DNA from 4 places in the Pseudocitrobacter cyperus genome. Region 4 is predicted to be linked to each of the others. Evidence: predicted binding sites of a transcription regulator. Region 4 holds the regulator's gene; each other region holds the start of a gene.
The links. The regulator PhoB, encoded in region 4, activates phosphate uptake and scavenging genes when phosphate is short. The targets are predictions, from matches to a motif close to CTGTCATAAAACTGNCNNAT.
Positions count from the first base shown of each region.

Region 1: kdgR (DNA-binding transcriptional regulator KdgR) is a predicted target of PhoB. The motif match lies at 1,516-1,535, and genes of this name have one in related genera.
Region 2: VSR74_RS02380 (heavy metal response regulator transcription factor) is a predicted target of PhoB. The motif match lies at 3,284-3,303, and genes of this name have one in related genera.
Region 3: phnC (phosphonate ABC transporter ATP-binding protein) is a predicted target of PhoB. The motif match lies at 1,801-1,820, and genes of this name have one in related genera.

Region 1 is NZ_JAYMYY010000001.1:103,908-108,989, forward strand. Features, by position in the region: gene htpX (protease HtpX) at 1-32, shown strand, start outside; gene VSR74_RS00550 (MFS transporter) at 76-1,449, opposite strand; gene kdgR (DNA-binding transcriptional regulator KdgR) at 1,627-2,418, shown strand; gene VSR74_RS00560 (YobH family protein) at 2,463-2,702, opposite strand; gene mgrB (PhoP/PhoQ regulatory lipoprotein MgrB) at 2,867-3,010, shown strand; gene VSR74_RS00570 (YebO family protein) at 3,084-3,374, shown strand; gene VSR74_RS00575 (DUF2627 domain-containing protein) at 4,117-4,260, shown strand; gene cspE (transcription antiterminator/RNA stability regulator CspE) at 4,273-4,482, shown strand; gene ftsI (peptidoglycan glycosyltransferase FtsI) at 4,697-5,082, shown strand, end outside.
Region 2 is NZ_JAYMYY010000001.1:481,050-486,131, forward strand. Features, by position in the region: gene VSR74_RS02365 (MFS transporter) at 1-488, shown strand, start outside; gene VSR74_RS02370 (multidrug effflux MFS transporter) at 892-2,085, shown strand; gene VSR74_RS02375 (alpha/beta hydrolase) at 2,082-3,131, opposite strand; gene VSR74_RS02380 (heavy metal response regulator transcription factor) at 3,371-4,051, shown strand; gene VSR74_RS02385 (heavy metal sensor histidine kinase) at 4,067-5,082, shown strand, end outside.
Region 3 is NZ_JAYMYY010000008.1:31,494-36,575, reverse strand. Features, by position in the region: gene phnD (phosphonate ABC transporter substrate-binding protein) at 1-956, opposite strand, end outside; gene phnC (phosphonate ABC transporter ATP-binding protein) at 981-1,769, opposite strand; gene yjdN (VOC family metalloprotein YjdN) at 1,901-2,341, opposite strand; gene VSR74_RS19970 (zinc ribbon domain-containing protein YjdM) at 2,467-2,802, opposite strand; gene kdgT (2-keto-3-deoxygluconate transporter) at 2,953-3,954, opposite strand; gene proP (glycine betaine/L-proline transporter ProP) at 4,733-5,082, shown strand, end outside.
Region 4 is NZ_JAYMYY010000001.1:1,664,683-1,669,764, reverse strand. Features, by position in the region: gene sbcC (exonuclease subunit SbcC) at 1-1,320, opposite strand, end outside; gene sbcD (exonuclease subunit SbcD) at 1,317-2,519, opposite strand; gene phoB (phosphate response regulator transcription factor PhoB) at 2,713-3,402, shown strand; gene phoR (phosphate regulon sensor histidine kinase PhoR) at 3,424-4,719, shown strand.

The DNA.
Region 1 (5,082 bases), 1.6 Mb from region 4:
AAGCGCTGCGTACCGGTGAATACCTGAAATAATAAAAAAAGCGCCTGATTAAAGGCGCTTTTTTTCTGTGCCTGATTAGCGTTGCGCGCGCGGTTGTGTCACCCGCAATCCACTGAACAATGCCGCGACGACCGCCAGACTTCCCGCCAGCAGCAGCGAAACATGCGTTCCGCTGTCACCAAACGCATTAAACATCAATGCCACCAACGCGGCACCCGTGCTTTGACCAAGCAGGCGAGCGGTGCCCAGCATGCCACTGGCACCGCCGCTGCGCTGACGAGGCGCGGCAGAAATAATCGTATGGTTATTGGGGGACTGAAACAGACCAAAACCTGCCCCGCAAAGAATCATTCGCCAGATGATGTCGAGGTCTGAAGGCGAGGAGGGCAGCAGTGCAAGCGCAAATAATCCACAGGCCATGACCACCATTCCCAGCGCGCCAAGGAATCCGGCGTGCACTCGCTCGATCAGATAACCCGCCAGGGGCGCCATTACCATCGTTGCCAGCGGCCAGGGGGTTAGCAACAGACCTGTTTCGACTTCGCTGCGTCCCATCATGGTTTGCAGGAAAAAGGGCAGTGAAACCAGCGCCAGCATCTGAGCGCAGAATGAACAAATGGAGGTGCAAATCGACAATGAAAACAGCGGAATACGCAGTAAATCCACGGGCAGCAACGGCACCGGTAAGCGCAATTGCCGCCGGACAAAGAAAAAGCCGACAATCAGCAGCAGCACCACTTCTGCGACAACCTGAGTGATGGACTGCCCCTGAGCGAATCCACCAAGCGCGGTAATGAGCAGGCCAAAGGTTAAGGCATTCATTATCGCGCTGGGCAGGTCGAAGCGCGTTGCCTGGTTACGCGTGGCATTGTGCGGCAGATACCGTACCGCCAGCAGCCAGGAGAGGACGCCCAGCGGAATATTGACCAGGAACAACCATTGCCAGGAGGCGACAGAAAGGATGGCCGCTGCAATGGTCGGCCCGGCGGCAGAGGAGACGGCGACGACAAATGAGTTGACCCCCATCCCGCGGCCAAGCTGTCGTTGTGGGTAGATAAGCCTGATTAGCGCTGTATTCACACTCATCAACGCCGCGCCACCGAATCCCTGGGCGACGCGGGCGAGAGTCAGCATCTCCAGTGAACTTGAGAGGGCGCATAAACCGGAGGCGAGGGTAAAGGCGATAAGGCCAATTTTGTAGATCCGGTGGTAGCCAATCATGTCACCAAGAAAGGCCAGCGACAGCAGAGAGATAACGATAGCTATCTGATAGGCGTTGACTATCCAGATTGAGGCTGCCGGAGAGGCGTGGAGATCGCTGGCAATCGTTGGTAGCGCAACGTTAGCGATAGCCCCGTCGAGCACTGCCATGCTGATGCCGAGCACAATGGTCAGGATAGCGCCGTACCGTTGCGGTGCTGGCAGACCATCAGTAAGAGTTTTATCCATGTGAGAAGTGTGATTTTACGGAAATTATTAGTCAGGAAAATATTTTAGCATTGATTATTCGGCGGTATGTCGCAGATTTGTAACCAGGTTGCAGAAGATTCATTGCGACGAAGGCTTTGCGAAATTATAATAAAAACCGGTTCTATTTTTTATAAAACAGTTGCGATGAGGTGATAAATGGCAGTTGCAGATTTGGATAAACAGCCAGATTCTGTCTCTTCAGTATTGAAGGTTTTTGGCATCCTGCAGGCGCTTGGTGAAGAGCGTGAAATCGGAATTACCGAACTGTCGCAGCGTGTCATGATGTCGAAAAGCACTGTTTATCGCTTTTTGCAGACCATGAAATCATTGGGATACGTAGCCCAGGAAGGGGAATCTGAAAAGTATTCGTTAACGCTTAAGTTGTTCGAATTGGGTGCGCGCGCGTTACAAAACGTCGATTTAATTCGTAGCGCTGATATCCAGATGCGTGAACTCTCTCGCCTGACCAAAGAGACCATTCACCTGGGGGCGCTGGATGAAGACAGTATTGTTTACATTCATAAAATCGATTCGATGTATAACCTGCGTATGTATTCTCGCGTTGGCCGCCGTAACCCGCTGTACAGTACCGCAATTGGTAAAGTGCTGCTGGCCTGGCGTGACCGCAGCGAAGTGCGTGAAATTCTGGAAGATGTGGAATATAAACACAGCACCGACCGCACTATCACCAGTACCGATGCGCTGATGCCTGTGCTCGATCTGGTTCGCCAGCAGGGGTACGGTGAGGATAACGAAGAGCAGGAAGAAGGATTGCGTTGTATCGGTGTGCCGGTATTCGACCGCTTTGGCGTGGTCATCGCCGGGCTGAGTATCTCGTTCCCGACGCTGCGTTTCTCTGAAGAACGTCTGCACGAGTATGTGGCGATGCTGCATACGGCGGCGCGTAAAATCTCAGAGCAATTAGGCTATAACGACTATCCCTTCTGATAGCACGTCAGCATAAAAAACGCCGCGTTTATCGCGGCGTTGTTTTATCCGTTATCGACGACGGTTTCACTTTTTCGCAGTACCGGGCAGTCGGTAAGCCCGATGATCCCACTGTCGGAATGCACATACTGGGCGGTGCTGGTGCCGCGCGCGGTCAGATATTTACACTGCAGGCCCAAACCGCCAGCGTTCTCACTGCTGCCGATCAACACGCCGTATCCACTCAGCAATATGCCAATCCAGACAATTGCCAGTATAATTATTGTTCTGATCGCTATTCTCATGACATCCTCACGTCTTTTTTATCCTGATTATCAGGGTACCTTGTCTTTAAAGCGACACAACTCCATGATTCCTAAAAGCAGATTTTCTTTGTACAGTTAGCCGCTGTTTAAGATACGCGTGTTACCCTGGTCATCTGATAGTGTTACTAGTAGCGGAGTGTGGAGTGAAAAAATTTCGGTGGGTGATACTGATTGTCGTGCTGGCGGCTTGTTTGCTGCTCTGGACTCAGACGCTCAACGTGTTGTGCGACCAGGATGTTCAGTTCTTCAATGGGATCTGCAGTATCAACAAATTCATTCCCTGGTAAAACATTTTTTCCCTTAACGATTTCCTTCCTTAATGCGAGTGGTAGAATGTTCCGTTCCTGTTGAGGTGGTGATATGAGTGATTTGGTAAGTTCTGGGGCGTTAAATCTGGTATCTGTCGTCGTATCTCTCCTGCTGTTGGTGGTGGGGCTGGTATTGTGGTTCTTTGTTAATCGCGCAAGTTCGCGTACCAACGAGCAGATCGAACTGCTCGAAGCGTTGTTGGATCAGCAAAAGCGGCAAAACGCACTGCTGCGTCGACTCTGCGAAGCGAATGAGCCTGAAAAACCGGCTGTCGAAGAGAAAGCTGTTGAAGTAAAAAATGAAGATGAGGATGATTTCATTCGCCTGGTGGCAGAAAGATAATCTTTTCCTCTTACACGCCGGTAAGCTGAAATGCCTGCTGGCGTCCGTGGGTTGCACCGTTGCGGTGCGCCCATCGTCAAACCGGGTTTTACCTGAACCGCCCATCTCCTTTTCTGCCTCTTCTTTCAACCTGACTTTTACTGGCTAGCCCCCTGTCTTCGTATCTGATTGTATTTATAATTATTTTTTTCTGCTGTTAACTGTTTGTTCAAATATCAATCAGTCAAACGTGTGAGTGATGGATATCTAATTTATTTGCCCAATGCCCGGAAAACATTTGCCGTATGGAATTAGCGAAACGTTTTTATTGCGCAACGATGACGTTATGTCATTAAAGTTTCATTATTTTGGTGCAACCTGATCACATTATATTGTTTAGGTTATCCGTGATCGTGGTATAGCGAAACGTTACTTGCTTATAACCGGTTATCAGAATGCATGTTTCATAAATTATGTCAGAAATATTCTAATGATATAAAAAATTGTTGAAACCGCTTCGCTTTTCTGGACGAACTGAAAATGTTGAACTATGGTAAAAAAGTCTTACGATACCGTGGGCTAGGGGAGTCGGAAGACCTTAACAGAGGCGCTGCGCATTACCGTTCGGCGCGTAAATGCGTAGTCGATCAAATGATTGTTGTAGGATTTGTGCGGCTGATCGAGACACGTTTAAAAATGGCTTGCCATTATTAACGTTGTATGTGATAACACGTTTTGGGTTAAACGAGGTACAGTTCTGTCTATGTATGGCATTATCAGTAAAGAAGTCCTGAGTAAACACGTTGACGTTGAATACCGCTTCTCTGCCGAACCTTATATTAGTGCCTCATGCAGTTATGTCTCAGTTTTATCTATGAATGCGCCTGCGGGCGAAAAAACACTCTAAGGAATTTTGCAAATGGCAAAGATTAAAGGTCAAGTTAAGTGGTTCAACGAGTCTAAAGGTTTTGGTTTCATTACTCCTGCTGACGGCAGCAAAGACGTGTTCGTACACTTCTCTGCAATCCAGGGTAATGGTTTCAAAACTCTGGCTGAAGGCCAGAACGTTGAGTTCGAAATTCAGGACGGCCAGAAAGGCCCAGCCGCAGTTAACGTAACTGCAATCTGATTCGACTGCCACTGATGCTTTGATGCGCATGCGCATCATAATCAGCCTTAAAGCCTCGCACTGCGGGGCTTTTTACTTCTATTACTAAATGTTTCTCATATCCCCCCTCGTCGCCCTTTGTTGCAAATCCGCGACCTTATTAGCATTGTTTCGCGATAAATCTCTGAACTATTCCTGTTAAATCAGCCTGTTGCTTTTTAACGCTGGAGTCAGAGTGCAAGATAAATCCCGAGGGAAAAACCCTCACTTTTCCCCTGTCCGTTTTGGCCTGGTGTGTGCCGGAATTCTGAGCTGTATGGGGCTGTTGCTGGCCAGGGTCGCCTGGTTGCAAATTGTCTCCCCCGATAACCTGGTTAAACAGGAAGATATGCGCTCAGTGCGTGAAGAGCCGATTGATGTCCCGCGCGGGATGATTGTTGATCGTGAGAACCGACCGCTGGCGGTCAGTGTACCGGTAAGCGCTATTTGGGTTGACCCGCAAACGTTACTCGAAAAGGGCGGGGTTGGGATTGACGATCGCTGGCAGGCGTTGTCGAAAGCATTGAACCTGCCCCTGGGCGCTTTGCAGGCGCGGATTCATGCCCATCCGCATAGTCGTTT
Region 2 (5,082 bases), 1.2 Mb from region 4:
CCTACATCCGACCGTTTCTGGAGAATGTCACGAAAGTTAATTCTGATGAAGTAACGCTAATATTGTTACTGATTGGGGTAGCTGGACTTGCCGGAACGACAGTGATTGGGTTTGTGATCAAAAATCGCCTTTATCAGACACTGGTTGGGATACCAATTGTCATGGCTTCAGTCGCTGTAATCCTGATCCCTATGGGTAACAATATTCCTACCGTCTGTGTTTTGTTGGGACTTTGGGGCGTGTTATCAACAGCTGCACCGGTAGGATGGTGGAGCTGGGTTGCCAGTGCCACTGCGTCAGATACAGAATCAGGGGGCGGTCTTATGGTAGCAACAGTTCAGTTCTCAATCGCACTGGGGTCTACAGTGGGCGGGATTTTGTTTGATCAGTTTGGTTTTCAAAGTACATTTGCGTTAAGTGCAGGAATACTTATTTTCTCAGCGATGTTGACTCTGTGGACCTCAAAGCTAAGAACAGTACCTGTATGAATCGTCGCTTAGCCTCCTTAAAGGGGGCTTTTCAAGCTATCTGGCACCATACCCCGTTGCCAATATTAAGTAGTTCATGAAGTGATCTTGAATTGAGTTAAGATTTACATTATAAATACCAAGTAAAACAATGATATATGACATTCGTTTCTTATGAACTGAGTTTTCGCACAACATAAGTTAAATCAAGGATGTCATTGCTGACTCCCGATAAGGTGTTAAAATACCGCCGTATTTCTCCCCCGGCACCTCATCACATATCCCCACTGAACTAATGAAGATCAAACGACGTATTTCATTTATTCATGAGTACGACTCATAACGCCTATCCAGCTTACGATGATTATTATTTGCCGACGGGTCGCTATTATTGAACGCAGTATTCTTTTTGAAGCAGGCGTTTATGAACCGTTCCCCCTCGGTTAAGACAACCGGACTACTTTTTATTATGATCCTCAGCGCCCTGATGGCGTTTACGTCCTTGTCTACCGATATCTATCTTCCCGCTATGCCCATTATGGCGAAGGAATTGCAAGGTGATGCTGAATTAACTATCACCGGTTTTTTGATTGGCTTTTGTCTGGCGCAGCTCATATGGGGGCCGGTTAGCGATCGCTTCGGTCGTCGCCCTCCCCTGATAATCGGTATGGTGTTATTTATTATCGGTTCGGCAGGATGCGCACTTTCAACTGACATCACGCATATCGTTTTCTGGCGCGTATTTCAGGCACTGGGGGCCTGCACCGGCCCGATGCTGGCGCGCGCCATGATTCGTGATCTGTTTAGCCGTACTCGTGCCGCCCAGATGCTTTCAACATTAACCATCGTTATGGCGATTGCCCCTATTGTTGGCCCGCTGCTTGGCGGGCAGATGATTAAATTCACCTCCTGGCATGCTATTTTCTGGTTGTTAACGGCCATTGGCGTGTTCATGCTGCTGTCACTCTACTGGCTTCCTGAGACGTTGCCGCTTGAACGTCGCGTATCGGCCTCAATTAATGGTGCATTCAGGACATATTATCGCTTGCTCAGTAATGTGAACTTTATGAAGTTCACCCTAAGTCTGACTTTTTATTATGTGGCCGTTTATGCATTTATTGCAGGCTCTCCGTTTGTCTATATCACCTATTTCCATGTTGATCCGCAGCATTACGGTTGGTTGTTTGCCGTCAACATTGTCGGCGTAATGGGGCTAAGTGCGGCGAACCGTCGTCTGGTGCATCGTTACCCACTGGAAACGCTGTTAAAAGGCGCCGTGCTGATTGCTGCTACAGCATCCCTGGTGCTGGCGGTTGCAACAAAACTAAATATCGGTGGCATAGCTCTGATTGCCCTCGCAATTTTCATCCTGTTTTCAATGAATGGCATTATTGCCGCCACGGCAACGGCTGCCGCGCTGGACGCGGCACCGAATGCTGCGGGGTCGGCTTCAGCACTGATCGGTTCACTCCAGTACGGCAGTGGCATCATTTCATCATTGCTGTTAGCGATGTTCAGCGACGGAACCCCCTGGACTATGGGCTGGGTTATCACCCTTTTCACTCTGGCCAGCGCAGCTATGGCGCTGACCACGCGAGTGAGTAAGGTGGGTCATTAAATATTTTTGCCAAAGAAGATATCAAGTTGCCCCATAGCGGCATCGACATAACGCGGTACCCAGTAGGTCTCGATATGCGTGGCTCCGTCAATCAGGAACAGTTTTTTATTCTGCGTGCCGGTGGCCTTCTGGAATGCGCTTTCGGTCATATACAGCGAGTCGGCTTTAGTGCCCGCCATCATCAGAAGCGGCTGATTAATAAGATCCATATTGCTTTGTGCATCAAAACGTATCAGCTCAAGCAGGCTACTGGTGGTATAGCGGAAAGTTGAGTTCGGATGGGCGTGGGTTTTCTTGTAATACTCGTAGCCCTGACGGTACAAATCATAGGGAAGTTTAGCAATCTGTTCGTCAGTAAGGTTGGCATCCCCGGAGTAGCTGACTTCACCCGTCGCCACTTCGCGTGAGCGCGCATCGCTCGCCTGCTGCAGACGTTCCTGGATGGTGGACAACTGTGAATCCTGATAACCATTACGGCGAACTAAACCGGAGTCAAACATGCTTAATGTTGCCAGAGCCTTAAAACGTTTATCAGTCTGTGCGGCTTTTAATGAATAACCACCGCCACCGCAAATACCTAACAGGCCAATGCGAGCGCTATCAACACCGGGATACTGGCTGAGGTAATCAGCCATACCGTGGATATCCTCAATACGATTAGCTGGTTTATCCACGTTGCGCGGCATTCCACCGCTGGCACCCTGGTAAGCAGCATCGGCGGTAATCATGATGTAGCCCTGCTCAGCAAGGCGCTGCGCATACAGCCCGGCAACCTGCTCTTTTACGCCGCCATTCGGATGTGCCACAACGATGGCCGGATATTTTTTAGCGGGATCGTAGTTAGCCGGGGTATAGACATTCGCGGCAATCTGGATGCCATGCAGATCGTATTTCACCGGATGAATGTTGATCTTACCTTTGACATTCTCAGTGATGGCACCGTCATAAACCAGTGTGAAGGGATTTTTTTTGTAATCAGCCGCATTAGCTGAGGTCGCTCCGGCCATTGCCGTGAGCAGCATTGCACTTAAAAAATTGAATTTCATTTTATCTCCCGGTGAGTGTCAGCCTGGTGATGCAGGCTTGCAGCATTCGATTTACAGACTCAGGTTAGGGAGTGATGGCTGTCAGTATCGTGACGGAGAAATAACATTTTCGTCAGGAAGCGAACGGTGATAACGAGGCCTTCCTGACAATGCTGTCAGATAACTGTCAGCGTTATGTTGGCTCCCGGAGAGCAAAATAGTTTTGATTACAGATTTTCAAAAGTAGAGGAAGCCCTGTTATGCGCCTGTTGTTAGTTGAAGATGAAGAAAAAACGTCAACCTATCTCAGCCGTGCGTTGAGTGAATCCGGGTTTACGGTCGATGTTTCTGCTGATGGTGCTGAGGGGCTTCATTACGCGCTGGAGTTCGACTACGACACAATAATTCTTGATGTGATGCTGCCCGGGATGGATGGCTACCGGGTACTTGAAGGTGTGCGGGCCGTCAAACAGACACCGGTACTGATGCTCTCAGCACGGGGATCGGTCGACGAGCGGGTTAAGGGGCTTCGTCTTGGCGCGGATGATTATCTGCCCAAGCCCTTTTCGCTTATTGAACTGGTGGCGCGTATTCAGGCACTGGTGCGTCGCCGCGCTACGGATGGCGCAGACATCACTCAGTTGCAGATTCACGATCTGCATCTCGACCTGCTGGCTCGCCGGGTATTTCGCGCCGGAACGCGACTGGAACTCACTGCGAAAGAGTTTTCTCTGCTGAGCCTTCTGGCCCGGCATCAGGGAGAGATACTGTCAAAGATGATGATTGCCGAGCAGATATGGGACATGAATTTTGACAGCGACGCCAATGTGGTCGAAGTGGCCATTAAACGCCTGCGAGCCAAAGTGGATGCGCCGTTCGACGTCAAACTATTACAGACCGTTCGTGGCATGGGTTATGTCCTCGAAGTCCGGCCCGAATAAATGAAGGGGATAAGCATGCCTAAGCGTTCCATCTCCGTTCACCTGGCGCTGATGTTTGCCTTATCCGCGCTGCTGATTGTGTCTGTTATCGGTATCCTGCTCAGAAGCTCTTTGCATGACTCTTTGCAAAAGCAAATGCACAACGAATTGTTGTTCCGCGAATCATTAATGAGCCCGTGGATCACCGCCCGAACGTCGGCTGACGGCTGGTCACTGCTTGCCAATAAATTCACCGTATTAACCAATTCCGAAGGTGAACGCGTTCGCTACTGGATCGTGAGCGATAACCCACGCTTTAGCATGGGAGGGACACCACCAGTGGGTGTTCAGTGGTCTTCTTTGCAGGAGGGCTTTAATAAAGTGCCCGGCGCATCGGAAGGTGCATGCTCGCTGTTCCTGCTAGTGAAAACTATCCCCGCCAACGGTGAAAGGCCTGAGTTGCGCTATATTGTTGCCATCGACTCCACACCGTACATGGGCACACTGAATGCCTTTACCAGGACGCTGCTCATCATAGCCGCACTGGGCGTCGTGATTGTCGCCTTGCTGGGATACATCGTATCAAGGATCGGTCTTCGTCCCGTAGGAGCACTCAGTAAAGAGGCCCAGCATCTTGCACCGGGAGACCATGGTCAGCGCCTGAACACTCGCGATTTGCCCGAAGAACTGCAGCAACTGGCGTCATCATTTAATGGCGTGTTAGAACGTCAGGAAATTGCCTGGCGTCAGCTTGACAGCTTTAACGCCGATGTTGCGCATGAGCTCCGTACCCCGCTGACAAACCTTATTGGTCAGACGCAACTGGGTCTCTCGCGCCGACGTTCGCATGATGAACTGGAAGAGTTATTGGGTTCCAATCTGGAAGAACTGGAACGCATGACGTCTATCGTTAACGACATGCTGTTCCTGTCCCATGCCCACGCGGGTGAACATGCTTCCCTGCTTACCCTGGTGTCCCTGAGAGAAGAAACCCTGAAAACAGCGGAGTATGTGGAACCCTCTTTTGCTGAAAAACAGCTTTCACTGGATGT
Region 3 (5,082 bases), on a different contig from region 4:
TCATCCAGTTGCGCCTGAATAGCGGTGGTTTTCGCCAGCTTGTCCTGCGCGTTCAGACCGTTGTTACCCTTCACGCCCTGCATCTCTTTAAACAGCGCGAGCTGACGAATCGGCACCAGTTGCAGGTCGCTGGAGGCGCGGAACGGCGCCCAGCCCAGGCGTTCCAGCACCGCTTTCTCTTCCGGCGTTTTGCCGTAGTTCATAAAGAAGTCGTAGATCTTGTCTTTGCTGGTTTCGGACAGATTTTTGCGCCAGACGATCGGATCGCCGGGGATCAGCGGCGACTTCCAGATCACTTTCAGTTCTTTCAGCTTCTCCGGCGCGGAGGTTTTCAGCTTGTCGAGGTTTTCGGTGTTGTTAGTCGCCACATCGACCTGCTTATTGGCGACGGCCAGGGCGTTGGTTTCATGGCTGGCGTTGACCGTGCGCTTGAAGTCACTGGCGGAGATATTGTTTTTAGCGAAGACGTAGTAGCCGGGAACGAGGAAGCCAGAGGTGGAGTTAGGATCGCCGTTACCGAAGGTGAGATCTTTACGCTTCGCCAGCAGATCGTTCAGGTTGTTGATCGGGCTGTCTTTGTTGACGATCAGCACGCTCCAGTATCCTGGCGATCCATCCGCCGCCACCGTCTGGGCGAAGACCTGGCCGTTGGCGCGATCCACCGCTTCCATCGCCGAAAGATTGCCGTACCAGGCGATATCCACTTTGTTGAAGCGCATACCCTGGATAATGCCCGCGTAGTCAGGCGCGAAGAAAGCATTCACTTTTACGCCCAGCTTTTTCTCCATATCCTGCAAGAACGGCGTCCATTGCGGTTTCAGGTTCTGCTGTGATTCCGTTGAAATAATGCCGAAATTCAGCGCTTTTTCCTGCTCTTCGGCATAAGCCGGGCTTAACAGGGTGCTGAGGCTGAACATGCTGGTGAAAGCCAGCGAGGCAATTATCTTCGCGTTCATTTCCTTTCCTCATTTATGGGGATGTCAGGCAGCCTGCGCGCTCTCTTCGACGCGGTTAATGCTGCGGTAGAGATGGTCAAAACGTTCGTTATCAAACTGCTGGCTGCTGCCGTCGTAGAAGACGTGTCCCTGGCGCAGAGCGACGATGCGTTCGCAGTAGCGCAGGGCGTAATCCACCTGATGTAGCGTCACCACGACGGTGATGCCGTCTTTCTGGTTGATGTCGCGCAGGGTGTCCATCACGATGCGCGCCGATTCCGGATCCAGCGAGGCGATAGGCTCATCGGCCAGAATCACCTTCGCCTGCTGCATCAATGCGCGGGCAATCGCCACACGCTGCTGCTGGCCGCCGGAAAGCGTGGAAACGCGCTGGTACGCAAAGTGCGCCATGCCGACGCGGGTCAGCGCCTGTAACGCCCGTTGTTTCTGCTCGCGGGTGAACCAGCTAAAACAGGTGCGCCAGAACGGCGTGCTGCCGAGCGCGCCAATCAGCACGTTCTCCAGTACGCTCAGGCGATTCACCAGGTTGAATTGTTGAAAGATGTAACCCGTGTGCGCGCGGCTTTTGCGGATATCACGCGCCAGGCGTCCACCCTGCTGAACAGTTCGGCCCAGCAGTTCAACCCGACATTCCGGCGCTTTATCGCCGACAATCAGGCCGCTTAAGTGACGTAAAAGGGTGGATTTGCCGGAACCGGACGGCCCAAGCAGAGCCACCATCTCACCGTGATGAATGTTCAGATCAACCGCATGCAGCGCCTGATGCTGATTGAAGGTTTTGCTCAGTTGTTCGACGCGGATAATCGTTTGCATGCTGGAGCCTCTCTGAAAAAGTGGCTCCATCGTGGCGAAGTTTTGTGACAGTTGAGTTAAGCGTGAGTGACGTGAAGATGAAGAGTTAAGGCGAAAATGATGACAACGGGAGGACGCGCCTCCCGCAGAGTTTATCCGCCAGGCTGTTTGACGACGTTGATCATCCAGGGCAGGCCGTAGCGGTCGGTGACTTTGCCGAAACCGTGCGCCCAGAAGGTCTCCTGCCAGGCCATCTCAATCTGGCCTTCTGCCGCCAGGCTATCGAACCAGCGTTTTCCTTCGTTGACGTCCTGGGTATCCAGCACCAGCGTAAAACCGCTGTAACCAGTATTTCCGCTTTGCGCGCCGTCGCTCATCATGATGTCGCTTCCCGCAACTTTCAGGTTAGCGTGGGCAATAGCGTTTTCAGGGTAGGTCTGGCCGGAGGGGCAGCCATCGCTGCTTTCCTGCGCATCTTTCGGCATTTCGCCAAAGGTGATTTTGTAGAGCAGCTCCGCACCCAGCGTCTGTTGATAGTAGGCGATGGCATCGGCGCAGTTTCCGGCGAAAGCAATGTAGGGACTTAACGGCATAATCGTTACCTCAGGTAAGAAGAGCTTGTTAAGTGTAGTGCGTGTCTGTGAAGGGGGCTAAGCGGGGCGGGTGTGGGGGAAGGTTGCCGGACAAGACGCATAGCGTCGTCATCCGGCAATCTGAATCAGTTCTTTTTCACAAACTCAGATTTCAGCTTCATCGGGCCGAAGCCGTCGATTTTGCAATCGATGTTGTGGTCACCTTCAACCAGGCGAATGTTTTTCACTTTGGTGCCGATCTTCAGCATCGAAGAGCTGCCTTTTACTTTCAGGTCTTTCACGACGGTGACGCTGTCGCCGTCGGCCAGCAGGTTGCCGTTGGCATCTTTCACAATCAGCTCGTCGTTATCTTGTGCGGGTTCGGCGTCGTTCCATTCGTGTGCGCATTCCGGGCAGATATACATGCCGTTATCTTCATAGGTGTATTCGGAATTGCATTTCGGGCAGTGGGGTAATGACATGGGGATTTCCTCAAAAGTGCGAAAGGGCAATAAGCCCCTAAAAACCGGCATAATGCCGCAAACAGTCGCTAATGATAGCGCAAAACCACACTTTTGTCGGCGTTATTCAGGAGAGGAAACAGAAACCCCCTCCGAAGAGGGGGTGGGACGTTAGTGGTGTGCAGCCTGAGAGAGGCTTGCTTTGGCGTTGTTCTCAACGGCGGGCACTTTTCCGAATCGTCTGGCGTACAGTGCGGTGATGATAGGCACCAGAATCGCGGTGACGATGACGCTCGCGGCGACCAGCGCCGTTGCCGAAGCGGCAACCGGGGCAAACGATGGGTTAATCTGGGCAATGATGACCGGGTTAGCGACCGCTGCGCCTGCCGCTGAGGAGGCCGCCACACCCGCCGTACCGTTACCGCCGCCGATAACGCGGTCGGCAATAATCAGTGGGATACCGGTGATGATGATAACCGCAACACCCAGGGCGATACCCAACAGGCCGGTATCCATAATTACGTTCAGATTGATGGTGTTGCCCAGAGCAAAACCGAAGAACGGAATCAGCACCGGTGTGGCTTTGCTAAAGAAGCTACGCAGGTCGTGGTCAAGGTTGCCGAGAGTGAAACCAATCAGGAACGGCAGGACGGCACCGATAAAGTGGTGTGGTTCGAAAGAGGCCAGACCGGCAGAGCCGAGGATTACCATGGTCATCAGCGGGCCTGATTCTAAAGACATCAGTACGAATGCGCCGGACTCTTCTTTTGTACCATATTGGTTCATCAGGCTGGCATACAGACCGCCGTTTGTCATATCCATGGCGGAAACAATCGCCAGCACCGAGAGACCTGCAAAGAAACCGGTTTGAATACCGTTTTCTGGAATAAACATCGCTGCAATCAGCGCCACAATCCAGGCTACGCCAATTTTGGTCAGCACCAGCGTACCGGATTTACGTAATACGGTTCCGGTTGCGCGTAAATCAATAGAGGCACCAATACAGAAGAACCAGACGGCAAGAATGGGCACCGTGCCGCCAATCATTCCCTTAGTGAAAGAACCAAAATATTCCCCGGTATTTGGCGCGAAGGTATTTAAAACTGCCCCCAGCAGTAAGGGGATTAGCATCATCCCGCCTGGGATTCTTTCCATTGTGGCTTTAATTTTCATATTGCATCCTCGCTTCTCATCTCCAGAAAGATGGAAGAGGTTAAGAATAATAATTTCAAGCAGTTACCCGCTTGTTTTCTGCGGGCGTCTCTGTCCATGCGGCCGGAGCGCGGTGGGTACAACGAGGGAGAATGTCTCCCTGAAAAGCCCAACAGTGCTGCTCCTGAAACTATGATGCATTTACTGGAATTATGATTCAATGAAAATAAAACAGTGTTTTAGTTATACAGATCACATATTTTGATGAAATCGTAGATTTCGAGGGCGAGGCCAAATTGGCTGTGAAATTTTTGTGAATTAGTTTGGTGAGAATTATCTTATGTAAATAATAATATCGGTAATTATTACCCTGGTTATTTGACATTTTTTAGAGTGTTTTCGGTAACAATGCGGGGAGATGATTTGACGTAAAAAACGAATAAGATTGAACTTATTTACGAATTTCTACTCAACTTAACAACAGTGGGTATTTATTTGCGAAGTTGATCACAAATTTAAACGCTGGTAGGGTAAAAGAGCTGAGTCCAAACCGGAACTGACAATTCGGGGATTTTTTAACCACCTGTATTTTGCCGATACAGGCGTCAACAGGTTTGATTGCACCGGAGGCTATCGCGAATGCGAGAGTCATGCCGAAGTGTGAGGCGGTACAAGCAAACCTGCTACGCTTGAATAACAGGAGTCTGCATTTTCCCGACTCCTCCGTACACCATCCGAACAGCACGCTGTTCGACCCCACAGGGTGTGCGTTTAAGGCGACAGTAAATGAGGAATACACATGCTTCGAAGGAAAAAAGTAAAGCCGATCACGCTCCGTGATGTCACGATTATCGATGATGCCAAGCTCCGTAAAGCCATCACCGCGGCCTCGCTCGGTAATGCTATGGAATGGTTCGACTTTGGTGTCTATGGCTTTGTGGCCTACGCCTTAGGTAAAGTCTTCTTCCCGGGAGCAGACCCGAGCGTACAGATGATTGCCGCACTGGCAACGTTCTCCGTACCCTTTTTGATTCGTCCGCTGGGGGGATTGTTCTTCGGCAGGCTTGGCGATAAATATGGCCGTCAGAAGATTCTGGCGATCACCATTGTGATTATGTCGATCAGTACCTTCTGTATCGGTCTGATTCC
Region 4 (5,082 bases):
CTTTTGTAATGGCAGGAAGCGAGCGTGTAGCGAGGTGAGTTGCTGGCGAAGGGGCCGCGCCGCGCTGTGCGCAGCGATTGCCGCAGTGACCTGGGCGAGATCCTGCGTGAGCGTTGAAACAGGGAGTTGCGCGGCCTGTTTTTCCAGTTCGCGCAGGCGCTGTTGATAGGTCTGTAGCTGGCTGTTTTCTCGTGCCTGCAACTGGAATGCGGCGCGCCAGCCGGTGAGCTCGCTACTCCAGTGTTTGTAACGCTCGTGCTGCGTGAGCCACTGTTCGAGCTGGCTGCGAGTCAGTTGCAACTCGCGAACCTGCTTCATTGCCGTCGCCCGGATGCGATTACGCCGGAGGGTTGCCTCCTGTAAGCGAGTATTCACTTGCAGAGTTTGCTGCTGGGTTCTGGCGAGGGTCGCAGCCTGCTCCTGAAGTAGCGTCCAGCGCGGGCGTAGCAGTTCAGCCGGTTGCGCGCGGCTGAGCGCTTCCAGTTGTGGCTGGGCGGTCGCCAGCACCTGTTCCGCATCGCTCAGAGCCTCCCGGGCATTTTGCAATTCACGGGCGAGTTCGTGCTGGCGTAGCAGCCACTGCTGCTGGTTTTGCGCGATAACCTGTTGCTCCAGCGTGCTTTTCTCTTCAAGAGTAAGCGCCTGCAAACTTCCCAACAGCGATTGTTGCTGCTCTTCACTGAGTAGCACCATCCCGGAGGATTGCGCCTGAAGCTTTTCAAGCTCGGTTCGCGCCTGTTTATGTTTTTCAAACACCTGCGCAGAAATTCGCCCGTAGATTTCCGTGCCGGTAAGTTCTTCCAGTAGCTCCGCGCGCTCCTTGGGGCGCGCATTCAGAAATGCAGCGAATTGCCCCTGCGACAGCAGCATTGAACGGGTAAAACGGCCATAGTCGAGGCCGCTCAGGGAGGCGATAAGTTCGAGCTTATCCTTCACTTTGTCGGCAAGGATTTTGCCGTCATCGCGGCGCGCCAGTTCGACGCGTGGCGCCTGAAGATTGCCATCCGGCTGATTGCGGGCGCGGTTCTGGCTCCAGAAAGCGCGGTAAGCGACGCCCTGAACTTCAAACTCCACTTCCGCCAGACATTCGGCAGTGTCGCGGGTCATCAGGTCGTTTTGCGATTGCGAAACGGTATTGAGGCGCGGTGTTTCGTGATACAGCGCGAGACAAATGGCGTCCAGCAGGGTGGTTTTCCCCGCCCCGGTAGGGCCGGTAATGGCAAACAGGCCGTTACTGGCGAACGGCTCGGCGGTAAAATCGATTTTCCATTCGCCTTTCAACGAGTTGAGGTTTTTCAGGCGCAGGCTGAGGATTTTCATGGCTGTGGTTCCTCATCCAGTGAGTGAACGGCGAGATTAAACAGTGTTTTCAGGCGCTCCTGTTGCGCCTCTTCCAGCGTTTCCAGCGCCAGACGACGCTGAAAAACGTCTTCCACTTCCAGTTCGCTCAGGGTTTCTCGCAGGCTATTATCAAGAATGCGTTGACGCTGTTCTCGGCTGCGCCTGACCAGCAGTACGTCGACCGGGAGATCGTCGGTAATGACCTGAATTTTACGCTGAATATCATGAAGATACTCATCGCTGGTAATTTCGATATCCAGCCACACCGGCGGCTCTGTCGGGGCGTTGCGATACTGCGCCAGTTGATGGCTGATGCTATCAAAATCGCCTTTAATCACCGCCAGCGGCTGGGTCGCGGGGACTTCCAGTGGTGTGACATCCTGAAGCTTGCCATCAATAAAAGTCACCAGATTCACACTTTTACTTTTGCCGGTTTCATCAAAGCTGAGCGGAATGGGTGAACCGCTGTAGCGGATATGCTCGCTGCCGCCAATTTTCTGCGCGCGGTGAATATGCCCCAGCGCGATGTAATCGGCAGGCGGGAAGTTTTGCGCCGGAAACGCATCCAGTGTGCCAATATAGATGTCACGCACGGCATCGCTTTTACTGGCGCCGACGGTGGTCAGGTGGCCGCTGGCGATAATCGGCAATGGGCGATCTCCGCGCAATTCGCAGGCCTGCTGGTATTGTTTCTGATAGTAGTCAGTAATCGTTTCCAGTAAATGCTGCTGTTTTTCAGCGCCAGAAAGCCCCGCCTGGCTGACGACGATATCGCGCGGGCGCAGAAACGGCACCGGGCAGAACACGGCGCCAGGCGTGCCGTCGCGGCGATTGAGGATAAAAGGCGTGTGTCCGGCGCTGGCGATCACCGTGGTATTCAGAAACGACAAAATATCGCGTGATTCATTTAGCGTGGCGACGGAGTCATGATTGCCTGCAAGCACCACCAGATGACAGCCAGTTTGTTGCAGATTCACCACAAAGCGGTTGTAGAGTTCACGCGCATAGCTTGGCGGCGAGCCGGTATCAAAGATATCGCCCGCCACAATAATGGCGTCTATCTGTTCGCGTTGCGCGGTCTCCAGCAGCCAGTTCAGAAATGCTTCATGTTCTGCGGCACGGCTTTTACTGTAAAAATTCTGGCCTAAGTGCCAGTCTGAAGTATGAAGAATTTGCATCGTCGTCCCAGTGGGGAAAAAAGCATAGCCGGGATTATACATTCCCCGGCCGCGGGATCGACGGGTGTATTCCGGTAGTGTCATATTTCGTAAAGCGCCATCATTTTACGGTCATGTTTTTCATAAAACTGTCATAAATCTGACGCATAATGACGCCGAATGTATACTGATGGCTAAAAAAACAGGGCATAAAATGGCGAGACGCATTCTGGTCGTTGAAGATGAAGCACCCATCCGCGAAATGGTCTGTTTCGTGCTGGAACAAAATGGTTTCCAGCCGATTGAGGCGGAAGATTATGACAGCGCGGTGAATCAGCTCAATGAACCCTGGCCCGATCTTATCCTGCTCGACTGGATGCTACCGGGCGGCTCAGGGCTACAGTTCATCAAACATCTCAAGCGCGAAGCGCTGACTCGTGATATTCCGGTAATGATGCTGACGGCGCGCGGTGAAGAAGAGGATCGCGTGCGCGGTCTGGAAACCGGCGCGGATGACTACATTACGAAACCCTTCTCGCCGAAAGAGCTGGTGGCGCGCATTAAAGCCGTCATGCGTCGCATTTCACCGATGGCAGTGGAAGAGGTGATCGAGATGCAGGGATTAAGCCTTGACCCAACTTCGCACCGCGTGATGACCGGGGAAAACCCGCTCGATATGGGCCCGACCGAATTTAAACTGCTGCACTTCTTTATGACGCATCCTGAACGCGTCTACAGCCGTGAGCAACTGCTAAACCATGTCTGGGGCACCAACGTGTATGTGGAAGACCGCACGGTGGATGTGCATATCCGCCGCCTGCGTAAAGCGCTGGAACACAGCGGCCACGACCGTATGGTGCAAACCGTTCGCGGCACGGGCTATCGCTTCTCTGCCCGATTCTGATTGTTAACAGGAGTGTGACGCGTGCTGGAACGGCTGTCATGGAAAAGACTCGCCTTAGAGCTTTTCCTCTGTTGTCTCCCGGCCCTGTTTCTTGGGCTGGTCTTTGGCCATCTTCCCTGGTTTCTGCTGGTTGCCGTGACCGGGTTGTTGATTTGGCATTTCTGGAATCTTCTGCGTCTTTCGTGGTGGCTATGGGTTGACCGTAGTATGACGCCCCCGCCGGGTCGCGGAAGTTGGGAGCCGCTGTTATATGGCCTCAACCAGATGCAGTTGCGGAATAAAAAACGCCGTCGTGAACTGGGGAATCTGATTAAACGCTTTCGCAGCGGCGCGGAATCTCTACCTGATGCGGTGGTGCTGACCACTGAAGAAGGGGCGATTTTCTGGTGTAACGGCCTGGCACAACAACTACTTGGCCTGCGCTGGCCGGACGATAGCGGGCAAAATATTCTTAACCTGCTGCGCTATCCGGAATTTACACAGCATCTCAAGCAGCGTGATTTCCTGAAACCGCTGCATCTGGTTCTTAATTACGGGCGTCATCTGGAAATTCGTATCATGCCCTATACGGATCGCCAGTTGTTGATGGTCGCGCGTGATGTGACACAAATGCACCAACTGGAAGGCGCGCGACGCAATTTCTTTGCCAACGTGAGCCACGAATTGCGCACACCGCTGACGGTGTTGCAGGGGTATCTGGAGATGCTTCAGGAGAAGGTACTGGAAGGGGCTACGCGGGAAAAAGCCTTGCACACCATGCGTGAGCAAACGCAGCGTATGGAGGGGCTGGTCAAACAGCTTTTGACCCTGTCAAAAATAGAAGCTGCCCCGACGCTGGCGCTCAATGAGACGGTGGATGTGCCGATGATGTTGCGGGTAGCTGAGCGTGAAGCGCAGACCCTGAGCCAGCAGCATCATGAATTACACTTTGAGGTCGATGAGACCCTGAAAGTGCTGGGCAATGAAGATCAACTGCGCAGTGCGGTATCGAACCTGGTCTATAACGCCGTGAATCATACGCCAGCAGGAACGTCCATCACCGTGCGCTGGCAACGTGCGCCCCATGGCGTACTGTTCAGCGTGGAGGACACTGGGCCGGGTATTGCGCCAGAGCATATTCCCCGCTTAACCGAGCGTTTTTATCGCGTTGATAAAGCGCGCTCGCGTCAGACCGGTGGGAGTGGCCTGGGGCTGGCGATAGTGAAACATGCGCTAAATCATCATGATAGCCGGTTGGAAATCGAGAGTGAGCTGGGTAAAGGGTCACGTTTCAGTTTTCTGTTGCCAGAAAGGTTGATCGCCAAAGCGAATGATTAATTTGCACGGTGTCATGAAGAGTTGCCACAGACCAGCCTCGGCTGGTCTGTTTGCTTTGCAGTCAATTATCTGGCGAACAATTAATGAACAACTGACGTTTTTTTGTTCGCACGATCAGCCATGTGTTTTTCCTATATCTGGTTATTCGTGCCAGGTTTGAATTTAGTATTGGCATAATCGTCTGGTTTTGCGATCCCATATTGCTTTAAAACGTTATAAGCGTTTAAATTGCGCCTTATACAGTCGTGTTATGACTGTGTTTGCGTAGCAAATCAAAAAACTATTCTTCCTCACGCTACGAAGGGAGCATATCCCGCTGAGTTTGTTGCTTGTTTCCTCTGAAAGATTCCACAGGCGCGGGCG